2 linked regions of the Arthrobacter globiformis genome follow. The protein of the gene in region 1 interacts with the protein of each later gene in a pairwise test. Links are inferred from orthologs where the notes say so. Each region holds a gene or a part of one and is shown on either strand. Other genes may lie near its edges.

Evidence for each region.
Region 2: the proteins of rplL (region 1) and trhO interact in binary tests that used the Escherichia coli proteins (3 or more experiments, as listed by UniProt). The link is inferred for Arthrobacter globiformis from one-to-one orthologs.

The regions. Positions count from the first base shown.
Region 1 is NZ_JAUSYZ010000001.1:4,161,738-4,176,615, forward strand. What follows is about bases 593-3,390. They hold rplL (50S ribosomal protein L7/L12), read right to left. Parts: upstream 2,282-3,390; coding sequence 1,904-2,281; downstream 593-1,903. Other genes in these bases: QF036_RS18995 (acetyl-CoA C-acetyltransferase), read left to right, coding at 593-1,258; QF036_RS19000 (aminoacyl-tRNA deacylase), read left to right, coding at 1,258-1,770; rplJ (50S ribosomal protein L10), read right to left, coding at 2,357-2,941; QF036_RS19015 (GNAT family N-acetyltransferase), read right to left, coding at 3,231-3,390. In the rest of the region: more of QF036_RS18995, read left to right, coding at 59-592; more of QF036_RS19015, read right to left, coding at 3,391-4,337; QF036_RS19020 (hypothetical protein), read right to left, coding at 4,419-4,838; QF036_RS19025 (GNAT family N-acetyltransferase), read right to left, coding at 4,826-5,509; rplA (50S ribosomal protein L1), read right to left, coding at 5,690-6,397; rplK (50S ribosomal protein L11), read right to left, coding at 6,584-7,015; preprotein translocase subunit SecE, read right to left, coding at 8,120-8,404; QF036_RS19055 (pyridoxal phosphate-dependent aminotransferase), read left to right, coding at 8,830-10,047; QF036_RS19060 (LuxR C-terminal-related transcriptional regulator), read right to left, coding at 10,538-11,215; QF036_RS19065 (ATP-binding protein), read right to left, coding at 11,212-12,627; QF036_RS19070 (PspC domain-containing protein), read left to right, coding at 12,753-14,372; QF036_RS19075 (hypothetical protein), read left to right, coding at 14,374-14,658; QF036_RS19080 (PspC domain-containing protein), read left to right, coding at 14,662-14,878. UniProt on the Escherichia coli protein: The binding site for several of the GTPase factors involved in protein synthesis (IF-2, EF-Tu, EF-G and RF3). Is thus essential for accurate translation.
Region 2 is NZ_JAUSYZ010000001.1:4,635,227-4,650,142, reverse strand. Bases 6,905-9,740 are described here. They hold trhO (oxygen-dependent tRNA uridine(34) hydroxylase TrhO), read left to right. Parts: upstream 6,905-7,792; coding sequence 7,793-8,689; downstream 8,690-9,740. Other genes in these bases: QF036_RS21250 (hypothetical protein), read right to left, coding at 9,444-9,740; QF036_RS21255 (hypothetical protein), read right to left, coding at 8,748-9,311; QF036_RS21265 (GNAT family N-acetyltransferase), read right to left, coding at 6,976-7,668. Also shown: QF036_RS21300 (TadA family conjugal transfer-associated ATPase), read left to right, coding at 1-1,282; QF036_RS21295 (hypothetical protein), read left to right, coding at 1,279-2,082; QF036_RS21290 (type II secretion system F family protein), read left to right, coding at 2,143-2,757; QF036_RS21285 (DUF4244 domain-containing protein), read left to right, coding at 3,100-3,387; QF036_RS21280 (TadE family type IV pilus minor pilin), read left to right, coding at 3,528-3,953; QF036_RS21275 (Rv3654c family TadE-like protein), read left to right, coding at 3,950-4,345; QF036_RS21270 (DEAD/DEAH box helicase), read right to left, coding at 4,414-6,810; more of QF036_RS21250, read right to left, coding at 9,741-9,887; QF036_RS21245 (hypothetical protein), read right to left, coding at 9,898-10,506; QF036_RS21235 (hypothetical protein), read right to left, coding at 12,329-12,643; QF036_RS21230 (ArsR/SmtB family transcription factor), read left to right, coding at 12,829-13,530; topA (type I DNA topoisomerase), read left to right, coding at 13,705-14,916. UniProt on the Escherichia coli protein: Catalyzes oxygen-dependent 5-hydroxyuridine (ho5U) modification at position 34 in tRNAs, the first step in 5-carboxymethoxyuridine (cmo5U) biosynthesis.

The sequences.
Region 1 (14,878 bases):
ACCGGGCTCACGATACCCTTAGGCCAACCATCGACCAAAAGATCGGAAGAGAACATCCATGAGCAATTCCGTGGACAACAGCGACGTTGTCATCCTGTCCGGCGCGCGCACCCCGCAGGGCCGGCTGAACGGGCAACTGGCGAGCTTCACCGCCGTCGAACTCGGGGCGCACGCGATCAAGGGGGCCCTTGCGGCGAGCGGGGTGGACGCCGGCCAGGTGGACGCCGTCATCATGGGCCAGGTCCTGCAGGCCGGGGCCGGGCAGAACCCGGCCCGCCAGAGCGCCATCGGCGCGGGCATCGGCTGGAACGTCCCCACCGTGACCATTAATAAGGTCTGTCTCTCCGGGCTTACCGCGGTGATCGACGCGGCGCGGATGATCCGTGCCGGCGACGCCACCGTCGTCGTCGCCGGCGGACAGGAGTCGATGACGCGGGCGCCCCACGTCCTCCCCGGCTCCCGCCAGGGCTGGAACTACGGCACCGTCCAGGCGCTGGATGTTGCCGCCCACGACGGCCTGACCGACGCGTTCGACGGCCATTCGATGGGCCTGTCCACCGAATCCAAGAACCTGACGCTGGGCATTGACCGGACCGCGCAGGACACCGTGGCCGCCAACTCACACCAGCGCGCCGCGATCGCCTCGAAGAACGGCGTCTTCGACGACGAGATCTCCCCGATCAGCGTCAAGCAGCGCAAGGGTGATCCGGTGGTGGTTTCCACCGACGAGGGCGTCCGGCCGGACACCACCGTCGAGTCCCTGGCCGGCCTGCGGGCAGCCTTCGTCACCGACGGCACCATCACGGCCGGCAACTCCTCTCCCCTGTCCGACGGCGCCTCCGCCCTGGTCCTGACTTCGCGCAAGTTCGCGGAGGAAAACGGCCTGGAGTACCTGGCCGTTGTGGGCAAGCCCGGGCAGGTGGCCGGGCCGGACAACTCCCTCCACTCCCAGCCCTCCAACGCCATCCGGAACGCGCTGGACCGGGCCGGCTGGAGTACCGCGGACCTGGACTTCATCGAGATCAACGAAGCGTTCGGTTCGGTGGCCGTGCAGTCACTCAAGGATCTGGACTACCCGCTGGAGCAATGCAACATCCATGGCGGTGCCATCGCGCTGGGCCACCCGATCGGCGCGTCGGGTGCTCGTCTGGCACTCCACGCGGCGCATGAACTGAAGCGGCGCGGCCAGGGCAAGGCGGCGGTCTCGCTCTGCGGAGGCGGCGGCCAGGGTGAGGCCCTCCTGCTGTTCCGCGACTGATGAACGGCGTTCCGCCGTCGGGCCCTAACGGGACCGACGGCGGCCGGAACGGCAGGGAGCGATTCCTTGCCGACGCCGCGGCGCGCGGCCTGGACGTCCAGCTCGTCGAACGGCTGGCGGCCCACAGCCTCGAGGAGGCGGCCGCGATCCTTGGCATCAGCCCGGCGGACATCGTGAAGTCCCTCGTGGTGAAGCACAAGGACGGCAGCTTCCTCTTCGTCCTCATCCCGGGCGACCGCCAGATCTCCTGGCCCAAGCTGCGCAGCCTGGTGGGCGTCAACAAGCTCTCGCTCCCGGCCGCGGACGTGGCGCTGGAGGCCACCGGCTATGAGCGCGGCACCATCACGCCGCTCGGCAGCACCACGGCATGGCCTGTCTACGCGGACCGGACCATCGCCGGCAGGAGGATATCCATGGGCGCGGGCCAGCACGGCTACAGCGCATTCGTGGACGCCGACGCCCTGGTCTCGGCCCTCGGCGCGGTGCTCGCGGACATCAGCGAACCCAACTAAGTAGCACATGAGGGCCTTCTCAGCGCTGGGAACGCCCTCAACTGCTACCTGTTGGGAGGCTAGGGTGCGGGTGGGGTTAAAACGCAGGAATCCCCGCCCACCGGAGTGGACGGGGATTCCTGGACAAGCAGTGTTACTTGAGGGTAACGGTGGCGCCAGCTTCTTCGAGCTGAGCCTTTGCCTTCTCGGCAGCTTCCTTGGTGGCGCCTTCGAGAACAGCCTTGGGAGCGCTGTCAACCAGGTCCTTGGCTTCCTTGAGGCCGAGGGAGGTGATGGCGCGAACTTCCTTGATCACTGCGATCTTCTTGTCGCCAGCAGCTTCGAGGATGACGTCGAAGTCGGTCTTCTCTTCGACTTCCTCAGCGGCAGCGCCACCGGCGGGGCCGGCAACCGCAACAGCAGCAGCGGTAACTTCGAAGGTCTCTTCGAAGAGCTTGACGAACTCGGAGAGCTCGATGATGGTCAGTTCCTTGAAAGCTTCAATGAGCTCTTCGTTGCTGAGCTTCGCCATGGTGTGGCGTCCTTCCTATAAAGGTGGCCGGGGGCTGAATGCCTTCCGTTCCACCGGAGTCTTTTTGGGAGAGAGTTAGTTCTCTTCGGCAGCGGCTTCGGCCGGAGCCTCAGCTGCTGCTTCTGCGGCCGGAGCTTCTTCAGCGGCGGGAGCTTCGGCTTCAGCCGGAGCACCGTTCTCTTCTTCAAGCTTGAGGCGCAGTGCGTCGATGATGCGTGCAGCAGCGGCAGCAGGGGCCTTGAGGATGCCTGCAACCTTGGCGAGCTGCAGCTCGCGGGACTCGAGTGCTGCCAGGGCAGCAACTTCGCTGGCGTTCAGTGCCTTGCCCTCGAAGTAACCGGTCTTGATGACCAGCTGCTTGTTGGCCTTGGCAAAATCCGTCAGGCTCTTGGCAGCTGCAACTGCGTCACCCTTGATGAACGCGATTGCAGTGGGGCCGGCGAGCTGGCCGTCGAATGCTTCGACACCAGCTTCCTTGGCTGCAATGGCGGTCAGGGTGTTCTTGACGACCGCGAACTTGGTGTCCTGGCCGAGAGAAACACGCAGCTGCTTGAGCTGTGCAACGGTGAGCCCACGGTATTCGGTCAGGACAGCGGCGTTCGATTCCTTGAAATCGTTAGTGATCTCAGCTACTGCTGAAACCTTGGTAGGCGTTGCCATAACCCTCCTTCCGGGGATAGTGCCGGTATTCCGGGTCCCCGCTCAGGTGAGCTAAAACTAAAAACGCCCCGCGCAGATGCACGGGGCTTGGCTCAACGCTGTTCAGCGGAGCTTTGCTTCGTTCACCTGCGCCGGCCGCCCTATGTTCAGGGTCCTTCGTCCGGAAACCCACTAGCCCTTTCGCACACAACTGCAGAGTTGAGCTGAGCTCGAAAGAGTGGGATTCCAACAACCGACGGTCTTTGGTAGTTCAAGCTTACGGGAGGGTTCTGCGGATAACCAAATCGGGCTAGCTTCTGCTGGGTCCCAGGTCCGGCAGTTCCTTCTGCCAGATCCCGGTGACTCCCGCCGTCGTGAACCCGAGCTGGCGGTTGACGGTGAGCAGGTACCGGTTTTCCGGTGCATTCCACGTGTAGATCACCCGCGCATCGGGGAACTGTTCGGTAAGGCGCTCCATGTTGGCCACCTTGATGAGCAGGCCGAGCTTGTTGCCGCGGTGCGCCTGCAGCACCACCGTGTCGTCCTGGAAGACGACGTCCTGCCGCTGCGCCAGGACGCTGATAGTGGTCAGCCCCACGAGCGTCTCCGTGGCGATATGTTCGACGGCGGTCACCACCGTGCGCCGTCCCTGGGAGATGGTGACTTCCTCGGCTTCACGCAGGATCCTGGCGTCGACAACCATGCTGTCGTCGTCCGCCGGCCCGGCGTCACCGCCGGCCTGGTTTTCGAGCGCAGCGACCGCTTCCAGCCAGCGCTCCGGGCAGCGGTCGGTCCAGTGGTGCAGGCGGTAGCGGCCGTTGTTGGCCTCCTGCGCCTCCGCCTCTAGCTCGGCCACAAGCTTGCTGTCCAGCGGCAGCGCGCACGAGCTGAACTGTTCAATGTGCTGCAGCGTATACCCTGTGCGCTGGGCGAAATCCACCTCGCGGCTGCCCAGCGGCACATACCCCTGGCCCGATCCGGGCACCAGCTGCTCGGGCGCGAATTCGTGCAGGGAGGCGCCGGGGTGGTTGGTGTCCACCAGGATCATGGTGCGGCCCTCCTCCCGGGCGAAGTGCTCGGCGGCCTCCAGCAGCTGCCTGCCCACGCCCTGGCGCTGGTATTCGGGCAGGATGTCCAGCGTAAATTCGGCAAGGTCCAGGTTGTCAGTGAGGGGAAGGGCGATGTCTACGGTGCCCACGATCTCGTCGCCGATCTTCGCCACGAGAATCACCTGGCGCTCGTACGGGTCGTCCAGTTCGAGAAGCTTTTCCAACGGCGTGTAGGCGAGGTCGTCACTGCCCCAGGTATCCATGCGGACCTTGCGCCCCACCTCCACTGCGGCGAGGAAGTCCGCTGCGTCGGCAGCGTCCACGGAGTCAGGAATCCACAGCCGCTCGATCCGCACCTCTATTGCCATCATCCCCAGCCGTTTCCGCCGCTTGCCCTGAAGGCAGCGGGCTTGAGTCCATGCGGTGTATCCGTCGCCAGCATATGCCGGTTAACGCCGGCGCTGCCACTCGCCGTCATACCCTGCCGCGCGGAAGCCCAGGGCTACATTGATGGCCAGCATATGGTCATTCTCCGCGGCATTGAATGTCAGGACCCGTTCCACCTCGGGATGGTCCTTCTGCAGGCGCCGGAGGTTGAGCACCTTGACCAGCATCCCCAGCCGGTGCCCGCGGTGTGCCTGGGCCACGAGCGTGTCGTCCTGCTCTGCCAACCACGGTTTTTCGTCCGAGTGCTGCAGCACCGAGTAGGCGGCCAGCTCGCCGCTCGACTTGTGCCGGGCCACTGCCACCAGCGACTCCAGGCCCGTCCGCTTCCACTCATCCTCGACGTGCCGGACGCGCGGGGCGTCCCACACTTCGGCGTCGTAGTGCAGCGCCCCTGCCGGGGTGTCCGTGCTCATTTTGGACATGAGCACTGCATCTCTTCGACGTACTCATCCGGACAGCGGTCGGTCCAGCCGAGAATCTCGTACTGGTCCCCCGCGATGCGCGCTGCCTCGCCTTCCAGCGCGTCAAGGACACCGTCCGACGGCGGCATGTCCAGTGCGCTGAAACGCGTCACCTGCTCGAGCGTGTAACCGGCCGCCGCGGCGAACCGTACGCCGCGGGCCGCGGCCGGGACCCCGCCCGTCCCCGTTCCGGGCCGGAGGATTCCCGGCCCGTCAGGATCGAACCCGGGCGCGTGCTCGGTGAAGGATTGCAGGGTGCTGCGGCCGTTCTCCCCTGCCACCGCCTCTGCGTGCCGCAGCAGAGCCTGGCCGATGCCGCGACCGCTGTACCCGTCGAGGACGTCCACCCTGAGGAACGCATCCTGGAGGTTCTCCCTTTGGGTAAGCCGCACCCAGGACCTTGCCACCATGCGGCCGTCCAGCCGTACGAAGAAGAGCCGCAGCTTCTCGTAGTCGTCGTCGCGCCACGCCTCCAGCCTGGCCCTGCGGGGCGTTGCCCGGTCCAGGTTGCCCCAGGTCTCCAGCACCAGGGCGTCGCTGAGGTCGCTGAATTCGAGGAAGTCTGTGGCGTCGGGCGCGTCAAGCGACGCAGGCAGGACCAGCGGCTCGATCCGGTAGGAGGGCGTCGTCACCGGATCAGCCTAGCCGCAACGCCCCGAGTCCAACAGAGCGAGCCGACGCGCCTGACGGGAGTCCCGCCGTCGTACTTCAGGGGTAACGAAAAGGGCCGCAGCAATGCAAAAGGACCGCCCGGCACATGCCGGACGGTCCTTTTGCTGCTGGCCGGATATCCGGCCGCAGGTTCGCGAGGGTTACGCCTCGATGAGAACCTTGGTGACGTTGGGGTCAACGGAGATGCCGGGACCGAACGTGGTGGCAACCGTTGCCTTCTGGATGTAGCGGCCCTTGGAAGCGGACGGCTTCAGGCGGAGCACCTCTTCGAGGGCAGCGGCGTAGTTCTCGGCCAGCTTGGTGGCGTCAAACGAAACCTTGCCGATGATGAAGTGCAGGTTGGAGTGCTTGTCGACGCGGAAGTCGATCTTGCCGCCCTTGATGTCGTTGACAGCCTTGGTGACATCGGGGGTGACGGTGCCGGTCTTCGGGTTCGGCATCAGGTTACGCGGACCCAGGACCTTACCGAGGCGGCCAACCTTGCCCATGAGGTCAGGGGTGGCAACGGCTGCGTCGAAGTCAGTCCAACCGCCGGCGATCTTTTCGATCAGGTCGTCCGAACCAACGAAGTCGGCGCCGGCAGCGATTGCTGCTTCAGCCTTCTCGCCCGTGGCGAACACGAGGACGCGGGCGGTCTTACCGGTGCCGTGCGGCAGGTTGACGGTGCCGCGGACCATCTGGTCCGCCTTGCGGGGGTCAACGCCCAGGCGGAAGGCGACCTCAACGGTGGCGTCGAACTTGGACGGGTTGGTGTCCTTGGCGAGCGTCACTGCCTCGAACGGCGCGTAGAACTTCTCCGCGTCGATCTTGGCTGCGGCTGCCTCGTATGCTTTGCTGCGCTTTGCCATGCTGCTTATTTCTCCTTGTGCAGTTGTGGTCTGCGGACCGCGCTGGGCCCTGCCACAGCCGCGAGTCCGACTGTTCTTATCCGTGCGGACTTGCGGCATTTCAATGTTTCAGTGGTGCCGGTTTCCCGGCGGTGCTGCCCGGCGTCGTTCCCGGTTTCCCGGATCCGGCGCCGCATCAGCGGGGAATTAACCCTCGACGGTGATGCCCATGGAGCGGGCGGTGCCGGCGATGATCTTCGCTGCGCCTTCGAGGCTGGTGGCGTTGAGGTCTTCCATCTTGGTGGAAGCGATCTCGTTGACCTGGGCCTGGGTCAGCTTGGCAACCTTGACGGTGTGCGGGGTAGCCGAACCCTTGGCGACGCCTGCAGCCTTCTTGATGAGCTCTGCAGCCGGCGGGGTCTTGGTGATGAACGTGAACGAACGGTCTTCGTAGACGGTGATTTCAACCGGAATAACGTTGCCGCGCTGGGCTTCCGTCGCGGCGTTGTACGCCTTGCAGAATTCCATGATGTTGACACCGTGCTGGCCAAGCGCAGGACCGATCGGCGGGGCCGGGTTAGCGGCACCTGCCTGGATCTGCAGCTTGATGAGGCCGGTGACCTTCTTCTTGGGAGCCAATGTAGGGTCCTTCTCTCAAATGCGTCCTGGGACACAGGAGCGTGCCTCAGGTGGTTGACCGCCATGGCGAGGCGGTCGGCCGTTCCGGAACTGCTAAAGCGGGCCGCTCCGGAGCGAAATCTGGGGTGATCAGCTAGATCTTGGTGACCTGGTTGAAGGCCAGCGTGACCGGGGTCTCGCGTTCGAAGATGGACACCAGAACCACGAGGGTCTGGGAATCCACCTTGATCTCGGAGATCGTGGCGGGCAGGGTCTCGAACGGGCCCTCCTTGACGATGACCGATTCGCCGACCTCGAAGTCGACATTCACCGGAGCGGCAGCCTGCTTGGTGGGCTTGCCCTTCTCGGCCTGTTCCTCTTCGAAGACCGGGGCCAGCATGGAGAAGACCTCGTCGAGGCGCAGCGGCACGGGGTTGTGGGCGTTGCCCACGAAGCCGGTGACACCCGGGGTGTGGCGGACGGCGCCCCACGAGGCGTCGGTCAGGTCCATGCGGACCAGCACGTAGCCGGGGATGCGGACGCGGTTGATGACCTTACGCTGAGCGTTCTTGATCTCAACGACTTCCTCCATCGGAACCTGGATTTCGAAGATGTAATCTTCCATGTCCAGGGTCTGGATGCGGGTCTCAAGGTTGGCCTTGACGCGGTTTTCGTAGCCGGCGTAGGAGTGGATGACGTACCAGTCACCCTCCTGGCGGCGCAGCTTGGACTTGAACTCTTCGGCCGGGTCGGTGGCCTGGGCGGCGGCAGCGGCCAGGACGTCGGTCCCTTCGGCGCCTTCCTCGGCGTCCTCTCTCCGGTCACGTCGTCGGCGTCGTCAGCGTCGGTCTCGTCGTCGGCGTCGGTCTCAGCGTCGTCTTCAAAATCGGCGTCGCCTTCGGAATCGGGCGCAGCAGACTCAACCTCGGAGCCCTCAGCGGACTCAGCCGCGGGGTTCTGGGTTTCATCCAGCTCAGTCTCAGTTACCTCGAGCTCCTGCTCAGACACTTGGTCTCCTGCTTCCTCATTGCCTAATTGCCTATTTAAATGGCTCAATTCCGCACACCCCGCAGCTCCTTGCCGAAATCCGGCCGGGGAGCCCACGCAGTCTGCGGACCGATCGCCTTAGCTGTCCGTGGCGCCTGTACCGCTGAAGACCCAGCTCACCGCGCTGCCGAACGCCAGGTCCAGCAGAGTGACGATCACCATCATGATGACTACGAATACGAGCACCACGAGCGTGTAGTTGATCAGTTCCTTGCGGGTGGGGGCAACGACCTTCTTCAGTTCGCCAATGACCTGGCGGATGAAGAGTGCGATGCGAGCGAAGAAGCCAGCCTTGGCGGCCTTCTTTGCGGGGCGGCCCTTGGAGCTGCTTGCAGCTGTTTCGGTCACCTGTTCCTCACTCATCCTCGCAAGTCGGATTACCCGGCTCTGAACTGAACCTTTGATTGCTGCGCTTGCTCCGGCTTTTCGCCGGAACAGCCTGCGCAGGGCAGACAGGACTCGAACCTGCAACCTGCGGTTTTGGAGACCGCTGCGCTACCAATTGCGCCACTACCCTATGGATCAAAAACCGATGAGGCCGCACTTTCCCCAAGGCCATCTGGGGCGCACGTCATCATCCGTGTTTCAACACCGGAGAACTAGTCTACGCAACAACTGCGCTTACGTCGAACCAGCCTCATTTCGGACCGTTTTCAGCTTCTGGATCCGCGCTGCACCGCAGTCACAAATCCGTGTTCCACCTCGAACGATCCGGTGAACAGCATAGAGTAGATTTCGTCGAAATCCACCATTCAGCTCACCAGCTGCAAGCGAAGAACGGACCTGCCATGTCTTCCGCCCGCGTTTCCCAACGCATTTCCGCCATTGCCGAATCCGCCACCCTGGCTGTCGACGCCAAGGCCAAGGCGCTGAAGGCGGCCGGCCGGCCGGTGATTGGCTTCGGTGCAGGCGAGCCCGACTTCCCCACCCCGGACTACATCGTCCAGGCCGCCATCGACGCCGCCAGCCAGCCGAAGTATCACCGCTACTCCCCCGCTGCCGGCCTGCCCGAGCTGAAGAAGGCTATTGCCGAGAAGACGTTCCGGGACTCCGGCTACAAGGCCGACCCGTCCCAAGTGCTGGTCACGAACGGCGGCAAGCAGGCCGTCTACAACACGTTCGCCACGCTCGTGGATCCGGGCGACGAAGTGATCGTGCCCACGCCGTTCTGGACCACCTACCCCGAGGCCATCCGTCTCGCCGGCGGCGTCCCGGTGGAGGTCTTTGCCGGCCCGGAGCAGGACTACCTGGTGACCGTGGAGCAGCTCGAAGCGGCCGTCACGGACCGCACGAAGATCCTGCTGTTCGTGTCGCCGTCGAACCCCACCGGCTCCGTCTACTCGCCCGAGCAGGTCGCCGAAATCGGCAAGTGGGCTGCCGCCAAGGGTCTGTGGGTTGTCACCGACGAGATCTACGAGCACCTGACGTACGACGGTGTGCCCTTCACCTCTATCGCCACCGCCGCCCCCGAACTGGGTGACAAGGTAGTGATCCTGAACGGTGTTGCCAAGACCTATGCGATGACCGGCTGGCGTGTGGGCTGGATGATCGGACCCGCCGACGTCATCAAGGCCGCCACCAACCTGCAGTCGCACGCCACGTCCAACGTGTCCAACATCCCGCAGATCGCCGCCCTGGCAGCAGTCTCCGGTCCGCTCACCGCGGTGGACGAGATGAAGGTCGCCTTCGACCGCCGCCGGAAGGCCATCGTGGATGGGCTCAACGCAATCGAGGGCGTTGAATGCCCGACGCCGAAGGGTGCCTTTTACGTGTACGCGGACGTCCGCGCGCTGCTGGGTAAGGAATTCCCGACGGCGAACGGTACGGTCCGCCCGGAGACCTCGGCCGCGCTTGCCGCGCTGATCCTGGACGAGGTGGAGGTCGCCGTGGTTCCCGGTGAGGCCTTCGGCCCGTCCGGCTTCCTGCGCCTGTCCTACGCCCTGGGCGATGAAGACCTCGCCACCGGCGTCGGCCGCCTCCAGGACTTCCTCGGCAAGGCGCAGTAACCCCAGACGCTTCCTCACGTCCTGCAGGAAAACCACGGACCCTCCCTCAGATCCTGCAGAAAAAACCCAAACGCTTCCGCACCGAAAAAAGTGCGGAAGCGTTTGGCCTTTAATCGAGGACGTGACGGGCGTGATCGGAAGGTTGCCAGGTTTCTTCTGGGGGAACCCCACCTGGCCACTCTGGCCGGGAGCAACAGCCACACCGACTCCCGAATCCGTGCGAGGACGGTGAAGACTAAGGCCGCCTACGTGGCTGCCGGTGGCAATCCAGAGGGAACCAGCGACCTGTTGTTCGGCCAAGTGATCGGCGAGACCATGCCTGACGGCCCCTGGAAGTGGCCCACTCCCAGCGGCAGCAGTGAGTAACCGGCCGGACGTGAGGAAGCGTTTGGGAGACGGCGACGGGAACTGAGGAAGCGTTCGGGAGAAGGCGACAGGAACTGAGGAAGCGTTTGGGAGACGGCGACGGGAACTGAGGAAGCGTTGGGGCCTAGAGGAGGCGGCGCTCTGCGGCCCACTTGGTCAGTTCGTGGCGGCTGGACAACTGCAGCTTCCGGAGCACGGCCGAGACATGGGTTTCCACGGTCTTGATCGAGATGAACAGCTCCTTGGCCACCTCCTTGTAGCTGTAACCCCGGGCGATCAGCCGCATCACCTCGAGTTCCCTGGCTGAGAGTTTGTCCAGTTCATCGTCGGCGATGTCTGCCGGGGCGGTGCCGAAGGCGTCCAGGACAAAGCCTGCCAGGCGTGGGGAGAATACGGCGTCGCCACCGGCAACCCGGAACACGGCGTCGGTGATCTCCGCGCCGGAAATCGTCTTCGTAACATAGCCGCGGGCACCGGCCCGGATGACGGCCACGACGTCTTCGGCCGCATCGGAGACACTAAGGGCAAGGAAACGCGTGGTTCCCAGGAGCGCCGCGGACCCTGTGATGACTTCCCGCCCGCCCCCGCCGCGGCCGCCGGGCAGGTGCACATCCAACAGCACGACGTCGGGCCGTGCTGCGGCAATAACCTCGATGGCCTGTTCCACGGTGCCGGCCTCGCCGACCACCACCACGCTCGGGTCGAGGTCAGCCTTGAGGCCGGACCGGAAAATCCCGTGGTCATCCACGATCACAACCCGCACGGTTCTTCCCGCCGCGGCTGCCCCTGCTGGTGTACTCATGATTTTTCTTCCCCGTTGTCCGCGACGTCCGCAGGCAGCCTGAGGCGCACCTCTGTGCCGTCGGGTCCGCTGTTGATTGCGGCGTTGCCGCCGTGCCGTTTCATCCGGCCAATGATTGATTCCCGCACGCCCAGCCTGTCGTGCGGGACTGCGCTCAGTTCGAAGCCCGGGCCGCGGTCCTTGACGAAGACTTCCGCGCCGCCGCGGGACACCTCCAGATAGACAGAGACGGGACCGCCGCCGTGGCGGGCAGCGTTCAGCATGGCCTCGCGGCTGGCCTGGACCAGCGCCTCATGGCGCTCGGTCATCTCCGTGTCGCCCACGGTCACGACGTCGACGGCGTTTCCGAGCCCGTCCTCCACCTCCGCAGCGGCGGCCTTGATCCGGTCCGAGAGCTGGCCGGCATCTCGGGCTGGGTCTTTGAAGAGCCAGCCCCGCAGCTCGCGCTCCTGCGCCCTCGCCAGGCGGACGACGTCGTGCTCGTTGCCGGCACGGCGCTGGATCAGGGCAAGGGTCTGGAGCACGGAGTCGTGCAGGTGGGCGGCGATCTCGGCCCGCTCCGTCTCCCGCACGCGGCCGGCCCGTTCTGTCTCCAGGTCGCGCCAGAACTTCAGGCCCCAGGGCAGCAGCACCAGCGCCACGCCGCCCAGCACAGCCACGGACGCGAGCAGCGCGAGCCAGGTCTGCTGCCATGACCCCGACCCGGAGACCATGACCAGAACCCCGGCTACCACCAGCGCGAGGCCCGCTGCCAGCCGCGCCCATCCACCGGCCTGGTCCGCCTTGGTTTTATCGACGAGCCCGGCCCGGCGGGTTTCATCCAGTTGCATCCAAGCAATGGCCGCGCCGCCGAGTATGGCCGCCGCCGGGATCAGTGTGCCCAGGGGCACTTCCACGCCCAGCAGCCTGGCGATCAGGATCGCGGCGACGAGCAGGAGCCCGGCGCCCAGCAGGATCTCCTTGCCGTAGCGCATGCCCCGGATCCGGAACCATGTGCCGCCGGGAGCGGCGGCAGTCGCGGGGGGCCGGGAATCGGTGCCGGCGTCGTACTCCCCCGCGGGCGGGGGGACGGCGGAGAACGAAGGAACAGGGCCCGGGAAAGGACCAGAGCCCGGGAAAGGGGCGGGGGCCGGGCCGGACTGGAGGCTCACCGGGGGAAGGCTCACGGCGGGGGCAATGGGCGACGCCGGACGGCGGGCATTGCGCTTGGCGTTCTCGTCCGCGGTGGGAACCATGATCCACAGCCATGCGTAGAACGCGAGCCCTGCGCCCCCGGCGAAAGCAGCCACCACCATGCCGATCCGGACCATGCGCACCGGCCAGCCAAGATGAACCGCCAGGCCGGAGCAGACGCCGGCGATCAGGCGGTCGCTGCTGCGGACCAGAGGCGGGCGGACAGGAGCTGCGGTCATGCATCAATCCAAACACGGATCAGGGTTCCCGGGTCCCGTTGTGAGGGTGAACCCGGGGTAAGTCAGGGACAGCTCAGGGTGTTCCCCAATAGAGGACTGACCAGCACAAACGGCAGTATCGAAGTATGAACTCGCAGAACCCCAACCCCAATGAAGGCCAGCAGCCGGGCACCCCGTCCGAGGGCAGCACCGGCCAGGATCCGGAGCACCCCGTCGGACCGGACAACACAGAACCGGCCACCCACACGGAACCGGAAAACACCGGGCCGGCAAAACCCACGGAACCGGCAAACACAGCGCCAACGAACCACACAGAGCCGGAAAACCCCACTGAACCGCTGTTCCCGCCACCCGCACACCGCGCTCCCGCGTATTCAGCTCCCGGTTACGGCCGGCCCGCCCAGCCGCTGAACTTCTTCGGCTGGATCCGTAGCCACGGCGTACACCGGGGACGCGACCGCTGGATCGGCGGCGTCTCGGGCGGCATCGCGGAACGGATGGGCATCGATCCACTGATCGTGCGCGGCATTTTCATCGTGCTGACGCTGTTCGCAGGAATCGGCGTCCTCCTATACGGCCTCGGCTGGGCCCTGCTGCCCGAGCCCGACGGCCGGATTCACACTCAGGAGGCGGGCACCGGCCGCTGGAGCACCGGTATGACGGGCGCGCTCATCACCTCGATCGTCGGCCTCACCGGCATGGGCGGCGGGTTCTGGGGGTGGGGCCACGACGGCTTCGGCTTCTTCTGGGCCCTGTTCTGGATCGGCGGCGTCATCTACCTCATCTACTTCCTGACGCAGCGCAACAAGAACCGCACCGGTGCAACGGTGAACGGCACCACCGGGGGCGGGACGCCCTACGGCTACGCAACCCCCGGCAACGCACCAGCGAATGCCGCCGCGGGATCCGCCACATCACCGTTCACGGCGTCATCCTTCGCTGCCGGCAGCCATGGGCCAACCCAGCCCTACACGGTACCGCCGACTCCGGACGCCATCCCGTCCTACGGCGTCAATGAACCGTACGGCTCCGCAACCCCCACAGGCCCCTACAGCGGCGGCCTTCCGCCGCGCCGGCCCGCTCCGGTCCCTTCCCCGGTCCCGGCGCCCAAGCCGAGGCCGAGCGGCCCGGGCGCGCCGGCCGTAGCCATCACCGCCGGACTGGCGCTGCTGGCGGGCGGCACGCTCAAAGCGCTCGACGCCGGCAACCTGATTGATCTCGGCGAGTCGGCCAACGCCGTGGTCTGGGCAGCCGGTGCAGCGGTCCTTGGGCTAGGCATCCTGCTGGCCGGGATGCGCGGCAGGACCTCGGGCGTCCTCGGGTTCTTTGCCGTGGTGGCGCTCATCGTGGGTGGCATCTTCAGCGCCGTGCCCAACGGTGACCGGTTCCGCTTCCAGAATGCGGACTGGAATCCCGTCACCATCGAGCAGGCCCGCCAGGGCTTCCAGATCACCGGAGGCCGCGGAACTGTCGACCTGACCGGCCTGAACCTGAACCCGCCGCTGGGCACCGACGTCGTGATCCCCCTGGACGCCACAGCCAGCAACGTGACGGTCATCATTCCGCGCAGCGTGCCGGTGGATGTCCGCGCCGACATGACCCTGGGCAACCTGAACGAGGGCACAGACAGTCGGAGCGGCATCACGTCCCGGCAAAGCAGCTACAACTCGGACAAGCCCGGCGCCAAGCTGATTCTCCAGATCGACGGCACCGTGAGCAACATCGCCATCCAGGAAGGAAACTGACATGAGCAGTTTTGATCCGGCACCGGACACCAACCCTGTGCCCAAACCGTCCACCGGGGCCCCGGACGAAACCGCCGAAGCGCCGGCCCGCGTAGGCACCATCGTCTGGGGGCTGGTGGTCGTCGCCCTGGCCGTGCTGATCGTCATCTCCCAGCTGGGGATCGTGGTCCTGAACGGGACATATGTGCTGATCGGCCTGATGATCGGGGCCGGGGCCGCCCTGGTGGTCGGCGGGCTGCTCTCAGCACGGAAACGTGACAACAGCGCAACAAACGGGAAGTCTTAAGCCATGGAAAAGTTCTACAGCATTGTCAGGGGCCTTGGCCTGAAGCGCGGACCGCAGCGCTGGTTGGGCGGTGTGTGCGGCGGTATAGCCGAGAAACTGAACGTGGATGTGGCATTCGTCCGGATCGGCTTCCTCCTCTTCTGCCTGCTGCCCGGACCGGCCATCGTGTTCTACCTCGCGGCGTGGCTGATCCTGCCGGACCAGAACAACACGATTCCCC
Region 2 (14,916 bases), 480 kb from region 1 along the record:
CGGGGCCCGGGTCTTGGATGCGGGGCTTCTCGAGACCGTCCGTGAGTCGGTCATGGCCGACGCCGGGCCGGTTACCCCGTCCCGGGTGGCGGCTGCGGTGCAGGCCACCGGGAAGCTGCTGGGCACAGCGGGTTCCCTCGCCGCCGCTGAGCGCATCAGCGCTGAGCTCAACGGTCTTGGGCCGCTGCAGCACCTGGTCCGGGACCCGTTGGTCACGGACATCTTCGTGAACGCACCGGACTCCGTCTGGCTGGACAGGGGCCGCGGCATCGAACGGACATCGGTGGCTTTCGCAGGGGAGGCGCAGCTCAGGGCCCTTGCCGCCAGGCTGGTGGCATCGGGCGGCAGGCGGCTGGATGACGGATCGCCGTGCGTGGATGTGCGGCTCGAGGGCGGTTACCGGGTCCATGCCGTCCTGCCGCCCATCTCGGCGGCCGGCACGCTGCTCAGTATCAGGATCCGGCGGGAACAGGTGTTCACCATGGACGAGCTCCGGGACGGGGGCATGTTTGGGCCCCTTGTTCAATGCGTTCTGGAGCGCATGGTGGAGCAGCGGTTGAGTTTCCTGGTAAGCGGGGCCACCGGGTCCGGAAAGACCACTCTCCTGTCCACCCTGCTGGGGCTTTGCCACCCGGGGGAGCGGCTGGTCCTGATCGAGGACGCCTCAGAGCTGAACCCCGTACACCCGCATGTGGTGTCGCTGGAATCACGGCACGGGAACCTCGAAGGAGGCGGGGCAGTGGACCTCGGTGAACTCGTCCGCCAGGCCCTGAGGATGCGGCCGGACCGGCTGATCGTGGGAGAGTGCCGGGGCTCAGAGGTGCGCGAACTCTTGACCGCTATGAATACGGGGCACACCGGAGGCGGGGGCACCATCCACGCCAACGCCGCAGGCGCGGTTCCGGCCCGGCTCACCGCTCTCGGGGCCCTGGCCGGGCTTGGCCAGGATGCGGTCCGCCTGCAGGTTGCCAGCGCACTTGACCTGGTGGTCCACGTAGCCCGGTCGAGGCACGGACGCTATGTCGCGTGCATCGGCATCCTGACCGAGCGGCCCGGTGGCCTCGACGTCGCCGTGGCCCTGGACGTTTCCGCTGGCAGGCCGGTTCCCGGGCCGGCGTGGGAGATCCTTGCCCAGCGCCTGGCCCTCGACCCGGGCCTGGCAACGGAGGCAGGCGCTGTCCCCGAGGCCGGCCACGCACACGGCTCCATCCCTGCCCGCGATTCCGGCCCCGGTTCGGGAAACATGCGTGAAAAACGCGGAGCCCGCAGGGCAGCAGCATGACCGCGGCCCTTGTTGGTGCACTGGCGCTCGCCGCGTGGCTGATCCTGAGCCCTGCGCGTGGGCCGGTTCGGCGCGCACGCATCGCCCTCGGCGTCAGCGGTTTGGCCGGGGGCCGTGTCCGCCGTAACGGCCGGCCTGCCATGAGGGACCGAGGCGGGTTTGGCCTCGCCCGTGGCCGCCGCCGGGAGGCGTTCGTGTCCCTGACGGTTGTGGTTCAGCAATTGGCTGCCCTGTTGAAGGGCGGCCGGTCCCCTTCGCGGCTCTGGGAGGAACTGTGGCAGCTTTACGTGGAGCAGGGCTCCGCAGATGACGACCCCCGCCGGCCACGGCTCAGCCCCGGATCGGCGGCTGTCCTGTCTGCCGCGCGGGGAGCGGCCCTGCGGGGCGCGCCGGTAGCCGAGGCAATACGGTCGGCCTGCTCACCCTCCCGTCACGGAACGGGCGGCCGTGAGCCGCGGATCTGGGCTGAGCTGGCAGCCTGCTTCGAGATAGCGGCCGCCAGCGGCTGTCCGCTGGCCGACGTCCTGACGCGCTTTGCAGCCCAGCTCGAGGTTGAAGACGACGCCGAAGCCGCCCGCCAGACGGCGCTCGCCGGACCGAAGGCAACGGTCGCGCTGCTGACCTGGCTCCCCCTGCTGGGGCTGGGATTGGGCGTCTGCCTCGGCGTGGACCCACTGGTGATGCTGCTGGGCACACCGTTCGGCGTGGCTGCGCTGGTCGCAGGCATCGGACTGACCGTTGCCGGCCGCCTGTGGTCCGCAAGGCTCGTGCGGGCAGCCGCCGGCGCGGCTGCGCCATGAACACGTGTCAGCCAGACTGCCTCTGCACGAGCGGATCAGGCCAATGAACAGGTCAGGCCAATGAACGGATCAGTGCTGGCCGCTGCCCTCATCTTCTTGGCGCTTGCGGCCGCCGCAGGCCTCGCCTTTAGCGGGACCGCCCCTGCGAGATCCGGACTCCTCCGCCGGAGCGGCCTGTCGGCGGGTAGCGGCAGGGTGGACAAGGACGAACACTCTCAGAGGCGCGCCGAGCAGTCACCGGGATTGCGTGATACGGCCATGATGCTTGAGCTGATTGCCGCCATGCTCCACGCGGGTGCGGGTATCGGACGAGCACTGGAACTGGTGGCCGCTGCGGCCTCACCCGAGTACGGCCGCGCCCTGCGGCCTGTCGTGGGAGCCATGGCCATTGGCGCCGACTGGGAGACGGCCTGGCGGAGTTCAGACGTGCGCTCGCCGGAAATACTCGCCCTCAGGGACGCCTTGGGCTTCGCCGCGCTGACCGGTGCACCGTCGTCGTCCATCCTTTATGCCCAGGCCGCCAGAATGAGGCGGGAACGCTTCCGCGCCGCGGAGAAGCGCGCGGCCTCCCTTGGAGTCAAGCTGGTGGTTCCGCTGGGGCTGTGTTCGCTGCCGGCTTTCATCTGCCTGGGAGTCGTTCCTGTGCTGCTGGCCCTGGTTCCGTCGGGCAGCTGAGATCCCTTGGGAAGCTGATATCCCTTGGGGAGCTGAGTTTTGTCGGGCAGCCGAGCTTCGTCGGGCACCTGAGATCCCTCGGGGAGCCGAATGGGCTGCTGTTTCCCGCCGCCAAAAAAGTGACCCGCCGCAAGGCATTTCGCGCTGCCATGCATTTGCCGCTTTTTCACGCTGAGGTGCGGCACATGCCACGGGCGCCGCGGATACGCCGGCACTTTCCCTCCACATGCCGCCCGCCCGGCTGCTTTTCCACTTAGGGAAGTTCAGGCCTTACCGGTCCGGACGGCGGACGGGAGAGTCGAATGCACCGGCAATTCGCCGGAACTCCAGAAAGGAAAATTCATGTCCCTCAACCACCACAGCCCGGGTGAAGCCGTCCGGCCCGTGCGCCAGGAATCCGAAGAAGCTGATGTGCTGGAGATCTACCCGGGCGCCAGCATGGCGCCGCGGGTGAAGCCACGGCCACGCAGGCATCTCACGGGCTCGGAGGCCGGCATGGCGACCGCCGAATATGCCATCGCCACGTTGGCCGCCGTGGGTTTCGCCGGGCTCCTGGTGTTCATCCTGCGAAGCGACGAAGTGCGCGGCTTCCTGCTCAACCTGATCCGTACGGCGCTGGCTCTGCCGTGAAACCCGCTCCGCGGACCCCTACAGCGGCCGGACTTGAGTCCCGCCGGCAGGACAGGAACCCATCCGGAGATCAGGCCGGCGGCCGCGGGCAGGGGAAGTCTCGTGACGCCGAGAGCGGTCGCGGGAACAACCGGGGCGCGGTGACCGCGGAATTCGCGGTGGCTCTTCCGGCGGTCCTGCTGCTTCTGGCGATGCTGCTGGCGGGGTCTGCGGCGGGAATCACCCAACTACGGCTGGAGGATGCGGCCCGGGCTGGCGCCAGGGCACTCGCGAGGGGTGAAGACCCCGCCGCCGTCAACGGCATCGTCCGGAAGCTGGCAGGCCCATCCGCCTCGTCGGCCGTTGTGCCCGGCGGCGAATGGATGAGCGTCACCGTGTCGGACCGGGCGGCGGGACCCCTGGGACGCATGGTGCCGTGGACGCTGACAGCCAGGGCAGAGGCACGCAGCGAAACGGCATCATCGGCACCGCCTCCGGGAACGGTCCAGGCGGCGCCGGAGGTGCAGGTCGCGCTGGCGGCGCCGGCCGGGCATGGATACGGGATTCTTGCCAGGCGGTCCCTGTGAGCCTTCGGCGGAAACAGCCCCTCGGCCAGCGCAGAAGTCCGGCGTCCGGAGTCGAATCCGAACGCGGATCGGGCACTGTGCTGGCCGCGGGGCTCGGCATGGTGGTTGTCATGGTCATGTCCCTGCTCCTCCTGCTGGCGCAGGCATCGGCCGCGGCGTCCAAAGCCGCCGCCGCGGCCGACCTCGCCGCGTTGGCAGCGGCTGACGCGCTCCGTGGTGTTTCAGCGGGGGAGCCCTGCCTTGTGGCTGCCGCGGTGGCTGCCCGCCACAAAGCAGCGCTTGTCAGCTGCACCGCCGGAGGTGACCAGTCCGTCGAGGTCAGTACCGAGCTGCCTGCTGGGCCCCTCCTAGGCGTCGCCACCGGCCGGGCCAGGGCAGGACCGCCGCCCTAAGTTGGCGGGGTTCCTAAAAGGCATGGCGCTCTGGGTTGCGCCGGCGCCTTTGAGGCGACGGTCGCAACCTAGACCGTGTTCGGCGCCGGTGCGCCCGCCTCGGAATCCTGTGGCGCTGCCGTGTCCCGCGCATCCTTCAGCAGGACATCGATCAGGGTGACTGCCGCATCCTTGTCCAACGGGTTGTTCTTGTTGCCACATTTTGGCGATTGGACACAGGAGGGGCATCCGGATTCGCACTCGCAGGCCTCGATCGCATCTCTCGTGGCCGAGAGCCACACCTTGGCTTTCTCGAAGCCCCGTTCGGCAAAACCGGCACCGCCTGGATGCCCGTCGTACACGAAAATCGTCGGCACACCGGTGTCGGCATGGATTGCGGTTGAAACCCCGCCGATGTCCCAGCGGTCGCTCGAGGCAACCAGCGGCAGCAGGCCGATGGCGGCGTGCTCGGCCGCGTGGAGGGCGCCGGGGAACTGGGCTTCGATGAGTCCGGCACCTGTGAGTGACCGGTTCTCCATCACAAACCACACGGCCTTCGTAAACAGGTCCCGGGCTCCCAGATCGAGCGGCTCCTCGCCCAGGACTTCATTGGAAATCAGGGCCTTCCGCTGAAAGGAGACCACTTGAGTTGTGACCTTGACGTCGCCGAAGTGGACGGCAACATCGCCCCACTGCGCAGTCCGCTGCGTCTCGAGGACCTCGATCTGCGTCACGTCCCGGGCTGTCGTGTAGTAGTCGGGGTTGGCACGGCGTACCACCACGCAGTGATCGTCCTCGTTCAGGTCCTCCACCACGTAGCTGTCGCCCTGATGGACGTACACGGCCCCGGTGTGGGCCTGGTAGTGCGTCTGCGGCGAATCCATGGTTCCCAGCAGCGAACCGGTGTCGGCATCGACAATGCTGACCGGCCCGCCGCCGTCGGCGCGCAGGTTTACCATGGCGGCCGCGCTCTGCGCGTGGGTCCAGAACCAGCCGGCCGGGCGCCGCCGCAGGTACCCCTGTGCCACCAGCTGCCCGAGGAGTTTCTCCGCACTGGCTCCGAACAGCGGCAGCTCGGCCACGCCGAGCGGGAGCTCGGCGGCAGCGGCGCAGAGGTGCGGGCCCAGCACATAGGGGTTGGACGGATCAAAGACTGTGGCCTCGACGGACACGTCGAAGATGGCTTCCGGATGGTTGACCAGGTAGGTGTCCAGGGGATCATCGCTGGCCACGAAGGCGGCGATGGCGTCCTGTCCGGCGCGGCCGGCGCGGCCGATCTGCTGGAAGAGGGACGCCCGGGTGCCGGGCCAGCCGGCCACCAGCACGGCGTCCAGCCCGGAGATGTCAATCCCCAGTTCCAGGGCCGAAGTGCTGGAAATACCCAGCAGCTGGCCGGTCCGCAGGGCCCTTTCCAAGGCGCGGCGTTCCTCCGGGAGATATCCGGAGCGGTAGGCCGCCACGCGTTGCGGCAGGCTGGGGTCGACTTCGTCAAGGAGCCGTTTGGTGATGGAAGAGATGGTTTCGGCGCCACGCCTGGACTTGATGAACGCGATGGTCCGGACCCGTGACGAGACAAGGTTCGCGAGCAGGTCCGCGGTCTCGGCCACCGCCGTCCTGCGTTCCTTGGCGCCGTTCTCGCCGCGCACCTCGCTGAGCGCCGGTTCCCAGAATGCCACTGTCGTGGATCCGTGCGGCGAGGAGTCTTCCGAGACGCCCTGGACCGCGGCGCCAATGAGCCGGCCAAAGGACTTCTCCGGCTCGGAAGCGGTGGCGGACGCCGCGATGAAGACCGGTCCGGCAGCGTTTCCATCGGCGGCGTAGTAAGCGCAAATGCGCCGCAGCCGGCGCATCAGGTTGGCCACGTGGGAGCCGAAGACGCCGCGGTAGCTGTGGGCCTCGTCAACGATCACGTAGCGCAGGCGCCGGAAGAATCCGGCCCACCAGGCGTGGTTGGGCAGGATGCCGAAGTGCAGCATATCGGGGTTGGCGAGAATGAAGTTCGCGTGGTCGCGGATCCAGCGGCGGGAGGCTTGATCGGTGTCGCCGTCGTAGGTTTCGGCCCGGACGGTCGGGAGGTTCAGGGATCTAATTGCTGCGAGCTGGTCTGCCGCCAGCGCCTTGGTGGGGGAGAGGTACAGCGTCACCGCGCCGTCGTCGTGGATTTTTCCAGGGTCCGACAGGACGCGGAGCTCGGACCGGTGAATCGCATCGAGCGCCGGCAGCTGGTAGGCCAGGGATTTTCCGGACGCCGTGCCGGTGGCGATCACCACGTGCCTGCCGCCGTGGGCAATGTCTGCTGCCCGGATCTGATGCCGGTAGGGCTGGTGGATGCCGAGCTTGCCGTAGGCCGCGACCAGGTCCGGGTGGGCCCAGTCCGGCCACGGTTCGTGCACGGCGGCGCGTGCTGGAATGGTCCGCACATGCCGGAGCTGCTCCGGGTCCGGGCCGCGGCCCAGCAACGGAATCAGCGAGTCATGGGGGTTCACCCCAACATTCTTTCATCCGGGCAAAAATCGCCCGCACTGAACACCGAATACGCCCCGCACTGAACACCGAATACGCACAGACCCGCGGACCGGCAGGGAACAGCAACCCGGGCACAGGACAGCTGACCCGCTACAGACCCCGGAAGAACGGAACGGCCGGAACGGTCAGACTACGGAGAGGTCGGAGCCCTCATCGGAGGCGGAGAGCATCAGCACGTGGCACACCGAGGACCAGCCCAGATGCGAATACAGCTTCTGCCCGTCCAGGGACGCCAGCAGGAGCCCGTCCTCCACATCGTGGGAGAACGCCTGCGCCGCCAGCGCCTTCATGATGAAGCTGCCCAGGCCCCGGCGCTGGAAGGCGGGTTCGGTGACGATCTTGTCGAACACCGCGGTGCCGTTGATGACCACCACGCGGCCGCTCACCGCCAGAGTGTCACCCGAACGGACTTCGGCGAAGTGGACGCCGTTGGACTCCCACGTTTTCAGGGCCAGGTCGTCGTCCGAGAGCCACGGGTCCTCGGAGTCCTGGGTTTCCATGTCCACAACCATCATGGTCTGGGACGCTGACGTGGCGTTGAGGTTGTGTTGCTCAGCCAAGAGCTTGTAGCGCCCCACATCATTGGTCAGGATGGTCAGGACCCGTTTGGGGGCCTCGGCAGTCTTTGCCGCCAGCTCCGCGAATTCCGCGTCCGTAGGATCGGAGGCGAAGTATTCCCAGTCCCCGGTCGTGTCCGCACGCAAGGCCGCGGGGAACCGTCCCTCGGTGCGCGTCTCATAGCCCCGGCAACCAGCCCAACCGGCTACCCAGACTTCCAGCAGATGAGTGATGTCTCCAACCATGGCTTCTGGCGTCATGTGATGAGAGTATTCCAGCGCTGTCATAAGCAACAGTGCTTCGGCGCTTGCTTATGCAATTGTGATAGGAGGCTCTTCCCGGGTCCGAATCCGTCCTCGGCGGCCACCAAGTACCCTTAAATACGTGGCTTTGAACCGAATCGTACTCTTTTACGGCTTTACTCCCATCGCAGACCCGGACGCTGTCCGGCTCTGGCAGCGTGCCCTGTGCGAAAAGCTCGGCCTGACCGGGCGAATCCTCATCTCCAAGGACGGTATCAATGCCACCGTTGGCGGGGAGATCGGGGCTGTGAAGCAGTACGTGAAAACCACCCGTGAATACAAGGGCTTCCATGGCATCGACGTCAAATGGTCCGACGGCGGTGCGGAGGACTTCCCCCGTCTGAGCGTCAAGGTCCGCCACGAGATCGTTTCGTTCGGTGCGCCCGGCGAGCTGAAGGTGGACGAAAAAGGCGTCGTGGGGGGCGGGACGCACCTGAAGCCTGAGGAAGTCCACGAACTCGTCGACGCGAGGAGGGCCACCGGCCAGGACGTCGTGTTCTTTGACGGCCGCAACGCGTTCGAGGCACAGATCGGCAAGTTCAAGGACGCCATTGTCCCTGACGTCGCCACCACCCACGACTTCATCACCGAGCTCGACTCCGGCAAGTACGACCACCTGAAGGACCAGCCGGTCGTCACCTACTGCACCGGAGGCATCCGCTGCGAGGTGCTGTCCAGCCTTATGGTGAACCGCGGCTTCAAAGAGGTGTACCAGCTGGACGGCGGCATTGTGCGCTACGGGGAGAAGTTCAAGGACCAGGGCCTCTGGGAAGGCTCTCTCTACGTCTTCGACAAGCGCATGCACCTCGAATTCAGCGAGGACGCCAAAACCATCGGCGAGTGCGTCCGGTGCCAGGCGCCCACGAGCAAGTTCGAGAACTGCTCGAACCCCAGCTGCCGCACGCTGACGCTGTACTGCGCGGAGTGCGCCGCCAGCCCTGAAACCCTGCGCTGCCCGGACGGTTGCGCCGCGGCCTGAGCAGGAGGGACGGCAGCGCCCGGCAGCCCCTGCCTGGCCGGGTCCTCTGGCTGCAGCGTCAGATCCGGCTGATCCGGTAGGCGAAATTGGCGGCCGACCGCGCCTCCACCGTCACCCGGAGCACCGAGTCCTCGGACACGTGCACCACATTGACGCGCGACGTGCCGCACCGGAGGCTCAGGTCCACCAGGGCGGATTCTTCGTCGCGGACTGTGAATGAGACCCGACGCTCGCTCCGGCACGCGAGGGTGAGGGAGTACGTGCCGCTCGGCAGCTGCTTGGTGGATTCTGTCTTGCTGCGGCCCCTTGAAACGCTGCCGTAGCTTGTGTGGAAGACCTGTCCCTCGGCGTCGGGCAGGACGTCCTTCGCCCATTCAGTGAGCTCCTCACCCGACACCGGCACATTCTCCAGCGGATCACGCGGCAATACGGGATCCGTTACCACGGGGTCGGCGGCCGGAAGTTCGCCCCGGCCGTCGTCGTAGCTGTATTCACAGCCGCCCAGGACGGCTGCCACCGGCACAAAGAAAAGCACGACGGCGGCTGCTGGCGCCCGCAACCAGAGCCTGCGTTGCGCCCGCGCCGGGAAACGATGCGCGGAGGCCATCCGCACCGTGGGCATATCCCGACTTTAAGCCTGCCGGGGACGCCGGTACAGATGGCAATCCGCCGGAAGGAAGAATTTCCCGCGCCGTCTTGGAATTGCGGGATCCATACGACGCCGCCGCCAATTGGCGGCGTAGTAAGCCGCGGATTAAGGGGCAGGAACCAGGTGATAGGCGTACAGGAGCGGTGCGTCGACGCTGGCGGCGCTGATCTCCATCCGCCCGGCCTTCGGTACGGTGATCGTCGCGGTTTCGCGGCTGCCGTTGCAGGCCGCTCCGGCTTCCGTCAGTTCCTTGCCGGCGAGCATCACGGTGAAGAACGCCTTGCCGCCCCCGTCGCAGGTGATGGTCAGCGTGTAGTCACCTGCCGGGACGCTGGCTGCCGCCGGGATGATCCTGTCCCGGTTGAGGATCTTGCCGGAGTCCTCCAGCACCGCCCGGCTGTCGGAGGGCAGGGCGGTGGCCTGCCACTGCGGAACATCGGCATTTTCGATCGACACCACGGGGGAGCAGGCAGTCGCTGCCAGCAGTATGGCGGCGGACGCCGCCGCCCCGCCCAAGGCACGGGAAATCAGAGGACAACGTTCAGGCATGCCTTCAAACTTACCCGTTTGAGGTGCCGCCGGATTCCGGCCGCCTCCCGCCGCTCCGCAGCGAGGCCACAAAAGAGACAAGTCTGTCTGCCTCAGTCAGCACTTTGGCCATGCCTGCGGAGGTCGCCAGCACCCGCTCGCCCCGGGACTCCAAAGCCACGGGAATGACTGTGGTCCGTGCCGCAGCGTCCGGCGGCGCCGCGGTTCCCTGCTGCCGGGGCCGCGGGGCCGCGGCTTCTTGATGTGCGGGCCGCGATTCCGTGGGCTGCGGCTTCGACGCCTCGCGCCCGGCGCTCTCCTCGGACAGGGTCAGGGCATCGATCTTGGCGCCTCCGATCTTGTCCAGCATTTCGTAGTCTTCGTCACTGCACAGATCGCTGGCCGCAAGGTGCTTCAGGGCCACCAGGCCAACAATTGCCCTGCTGAAGTCGCGGTCCATGGCAAGGTCGATGGCCCACTGGGTCCGCTTCCACCACTGGTCTCGCCGGTCGGCCTGACGCCGCTGGGCGAGCGTGCGCCACGCGATCCAGGCAGCAATGACGGCGGCCAGCAGCGGTGCGAATGCCGCCGCGTACCGCAGCCAATCGGGATCGGCCGCCAGTGCCTGGGTTCCGAGCATGGCCCAACTGTAACTGCAGGCGCGGACAATGATCAGGCGCCGACAATGATGTGGGCGGAAATAGACTTGGCCGGTGACCGAACCAACGCACTTCACCGCCGGCAACACTCCCGACGCGCCTCGCAGCGACATGCCCGACTCCTCCAGGCCCTGGCCTCAGACCTCCGCGAGGTGGGCTACACCCTGGAGGGCGTCGCGGAACTGCTGGGGGAATCCGCATACGCGGCCCTGAACCGGGACCAGCCCATCCCGGCACTGATCGCGACTGAAGCAGTAGCCGCCGGCGAGCCGCGCACCGCAGCGTTGGCCGCCGTCGTGCGTTTCTGGCTTTTGGCCGTTCCGCAGAAAGCGGAGGTGCTTGACGGCGCGCTGCCGCGGACCCGCGCCGAAGGCCTGGCGGCGCTTGGGCTGGCGAAAATCACGGGGACCGAGGTTGTGGCCGAAGCGGATCTGCGTCCCTACGGCTGGGACGCGGGCAGGAACGGCGGCGTCGAGATCTGGGTGGCCAGTGACCTCGCTGCGCACCAGCGGCCCGGCGTCCTCAGGCACGACCACGTCCTGGGCATCGGGCAGGCGTCCACCACCCTTGTCCAGACCACCATCCGCCGCCATGCTGAAAGAGCCCTGGACCTGGGCACCGGCTGCGGCATTCAGACCTTCCACCTTCTCCAGCACAGCGGTCACGTCACCGCCACGGACATCTCGGAGCGCGCCCTCGCATTCACGCGCTTCAATCTCCTGCTCAATGCCGAGCCACTGAATATTGATCCGGCGCGGCCGGCCGAGCGCGTGAGCCTGCGGCTCGGATCGCTCCTCGATCCTGTTGCCGGCGAGACCTTTGACCTCGTCGTGTCCAATCCGCCGTTCGTCATCACGCCGCGCACTGCGGGGGAGGCTGCAGCCGACCAGTTCACGTACCGCGACGGCGGCCTGCCGGGCGACGATATCGTGGCGTCGCTCATCCGCTCCCTGCCTGATGTGCTCGTCCCCGGCGGAACGGCCCAGCTTCTGGGCAACTGGGAGATCCCGGAGGGGTCGGCGTGGGATGAGCGGCCGCAAAGCTGGGCCGGTCCGGACACGGACGCGTGGTTCATCCAGCGCGAACAGGTGGGGCCGGAGCAGTACGCCGAGACCTGGCTGCAGGATGCCTCGGAAACCCGGGACCGCCGGCACTACCAGGAGGCCTATGCCGCGTACCTGGCGGACTTCGCGTCGCGGAATGTCGGCGGGATCGGCTTCGGGATGGTCTTCCTGCGCCGTCCGGCAGGTGAGCGGCGGATCCGCCGTTTCGAGGAGATCACCTATCCGATTGAACAGCCGGTCGGGCCCCACCTGGGGGCGGCGGTGGAACGGGCGGACTGGCTGGCGGCCCACGACGTCTCCGCGGCCCACCTTCTCGTGGCCGAGGACGTCACCGAGGAGCGCCACCAGCGCCCCGGCGCCGAACACCCCGGCGTCATCCTGCTGCGCCAGGGAGCCGGCCTCCGCCGCACCAACCTGCTGAGCACCGAACTGGCGGGCTTTGTCTCCGCGTGCGACGGCGACCTGACCGCCGGACAGATTATCGGCGCCCTTGAGGCGCTGCTGGGCGGGACGGAGGGGTTCGACGGCGGTGCCTTCCGCAGCGGCCTGCTCACCGAAGTGGCCAATCTGGTCCGGGACGGATTCCTGCTGCCCGTGGGCCCGGACTGACAGGGGACCCGGGACTGACGCCGGGCCTGGAGTGACAGTGGGTCCAAGCGCGAACGTACAGCTGTGGCCCCGAATCGCAGCGGATCTGGCGCCGCAACTGTACGTTCGCGCCGGGAGGGCGAACGGACAGTCAGTTAATCAGGGCGCGGCCCATCCCGGGAGCCGGGACGTCGATGGTGAAGCCGCACATGCAGCGGTAGGTCACGGCGTCGGCTGCACCCACGGCCTTTACCGAGCGGATCAGGCGCTGGCCGTCCACCCTGATGGCCATTTCCAGGGGGAACTCCTGGTCGAGACGCTTCATGGGCCGCCGGCAGTGCCGCGGGGTGCCCGTTGCCGCCAGCAGGGAGGCGTCGGTGGCTGTCCCCGGGTGCAGGCTTGAGCCTGTGAGTTCTCCGGCGGGCTGGGCTGCCGGGATCAAAGCGTCTTCGTGGAGGGTAATCATGGTCATCCTTTGGGCTTTTCACGGGACCGCCAACGCTGGCCGCCCCGCCGCGAACTGCTTGCGGGAGGTCTGTTTACGGAAGTAAGCAAAGCATGCTTAGTATTTCCGGGGCAAGCCGGCTGGCTCCGAACTGCGGATATCAAGCATTTCTTTCAGAGCTCCTTCGTGCTGCGTAGACTGATGAAGTGAGTACTGACATGCCGCCGTCGGAACCGGCGGAAACCCCGCCGGACGCAGCCGCCGCGACGCCGGCTGCAACGGGGGCGCGGCGCAGGAACCGGCCGGAAAAGAAGGTGGAAATCACCGACCCCAAGGCGATCCGCGCGCTGGCTCATGCTGCCCGCCTGGAGGTCATTTCGGAGCTGTACTCCACGCAGTCCAGCCGCACGGCCACGGAACTTGCGCAGCAGACAGGGCTCACCCCCAGTGCGATGAGCTACCACCTGCGGGCGCTGCAGAAGTGGGGCATCGTGGTCCCGGCCGAGGCCTCGGCCGACGCCCGCGAGCGCCGGTGGAAGGCGGCGGGCACGGACTTTGCCATCAACTCGGGCGGGGCAGTGGCCGGCCCCGACTTTGCGGTGATCGACCTCGAACTGGATGCGTTCCGCCGCCGCGCCAGGGCCTACGCCCGTGCCCGGGACGAACAGCGGCAAAGCGGTGAGTCCGGGGAGGCGGCGTCGGCGGTGCTGCTCGCAAGCAACCTTCTGTACCTCACAGCCGAGCAGCGCAGCGAACTGACGGAACGGGTGTTTGAGCTGCTCCGCGACTACGAGCTGGAGGATCCCAACCGTGTTCCGCCGGGTGCCGAACGGATCGCCACCATGTGGTCCATGATTCCTGACGACCGCACCCTGCCAGGGGCCTCCGGCGGCCACGGCGGCACCTGACGGGCGCGAAGGACGGGCCTGTGCCGGCCCGCGGGGACCCGGCCGGGCGGCCGGCAGCCCCGGCCGTGACGGGGGCCACCGTTTTCCACATGACAGCGCAGAATTCTGCAAAATATGGTGAACTAGGCCAATATGGGCTGATCTGCCCGAGCAACCTTTTTCTGTAGGAGCACTGTGCCAAGCAAGGCCAAAACCGGCAAGAAACTCGTGATTGTGGAGTCTCCGGCCAAGAGCAAGACCATCGCCAAGTACCTGGGCGAGGGCTTCATTGTTGAGGCCTCCATCGGTCACATCCGCGACCTGCCGCAGCCGTCCGAGCTCCCCGCGGACCTGAAGAAGACCTCCCTGGGCAAGTTCGCCGTCGACGTCGAAAACGACTTCAAGCCCTACTACGTCGTCTCCCCGGACAAGAAGAAAAAGGTGGCCGAGCTCAAGGCCCAACTCAAAGACGCTGACGCGCTCTATCTCGCAACCGATGGGGACCGCGAGGGCGAAGCCATCGCGTGGCACCTCCTGGAGGTCCTGAAGCCCAAGGTCCCCGTGTACCGGATGACCTTCGGCGAAATCACCAAGGAAGCGATCCACCGCGCCATGGACAACCTGCGCGACGTCGACGCCGCCCTGGTTGACGCGCAGGAAACCCGCCGCATCCTGGACCGCCTCTACGGCTACGAGATCTCCCCGGTACTGTGGCGCAAGGTGGCGCGCGGACTGTCGGCCGGCCGCGTGCAGTCCGTGGTCACGCGCATGGTGGTGGACCGCGAGCGCGAGCGCATGGCGTTCAAGTCCGCGTCCTACTGGGACCTGACCGGGCAGTTCGGTGCCGATTCCGGCTCGTTCAAGGCCAAGCTTGCCGCCGTTGACGGTGCCAAGGTGGCCACCGGCCGGGACTTTAACGACGACGGCGAACTCACCTCGCGCAACGTTGCGCACCTGAACGAGGAACTGGCCACCTCCCTGGCCGCCGCCCTGCAGGACGCCGATTTCCGTGTCCGCTCCGTTGACACTAAGCCGTACACGCGCCGCCCCGCCGCGCCCTTCACCACCTCCACGCTGCAGCAGGAGGCCGGTCGCAAGCTGCGGTTCTCGTCCAAGAGCACCATGCAGATCGCCCAGCGGCTGTACGAAAACGGCTACATCACCTATATGCGTACGGACTCCTCGGCGCTGAGCGACGAGGCCGTCACGGCCGCGCGCCGCCAGGCTGCCGAGCTGTACGGCCCCGAATACGTTCCGCAGTCGCCGCGCGTCTACACCAGCAAGGCTGCCAACGCACAGGAGGCCCACGAGGCCATCCGTCCCGCCGGTGACTCCTTCCGCACCCCCGCCCAGGTGGCCAAGCAGCTCAGCGGCGACGAGTTCCGGCTCTATGAGCTGATCTGGAAG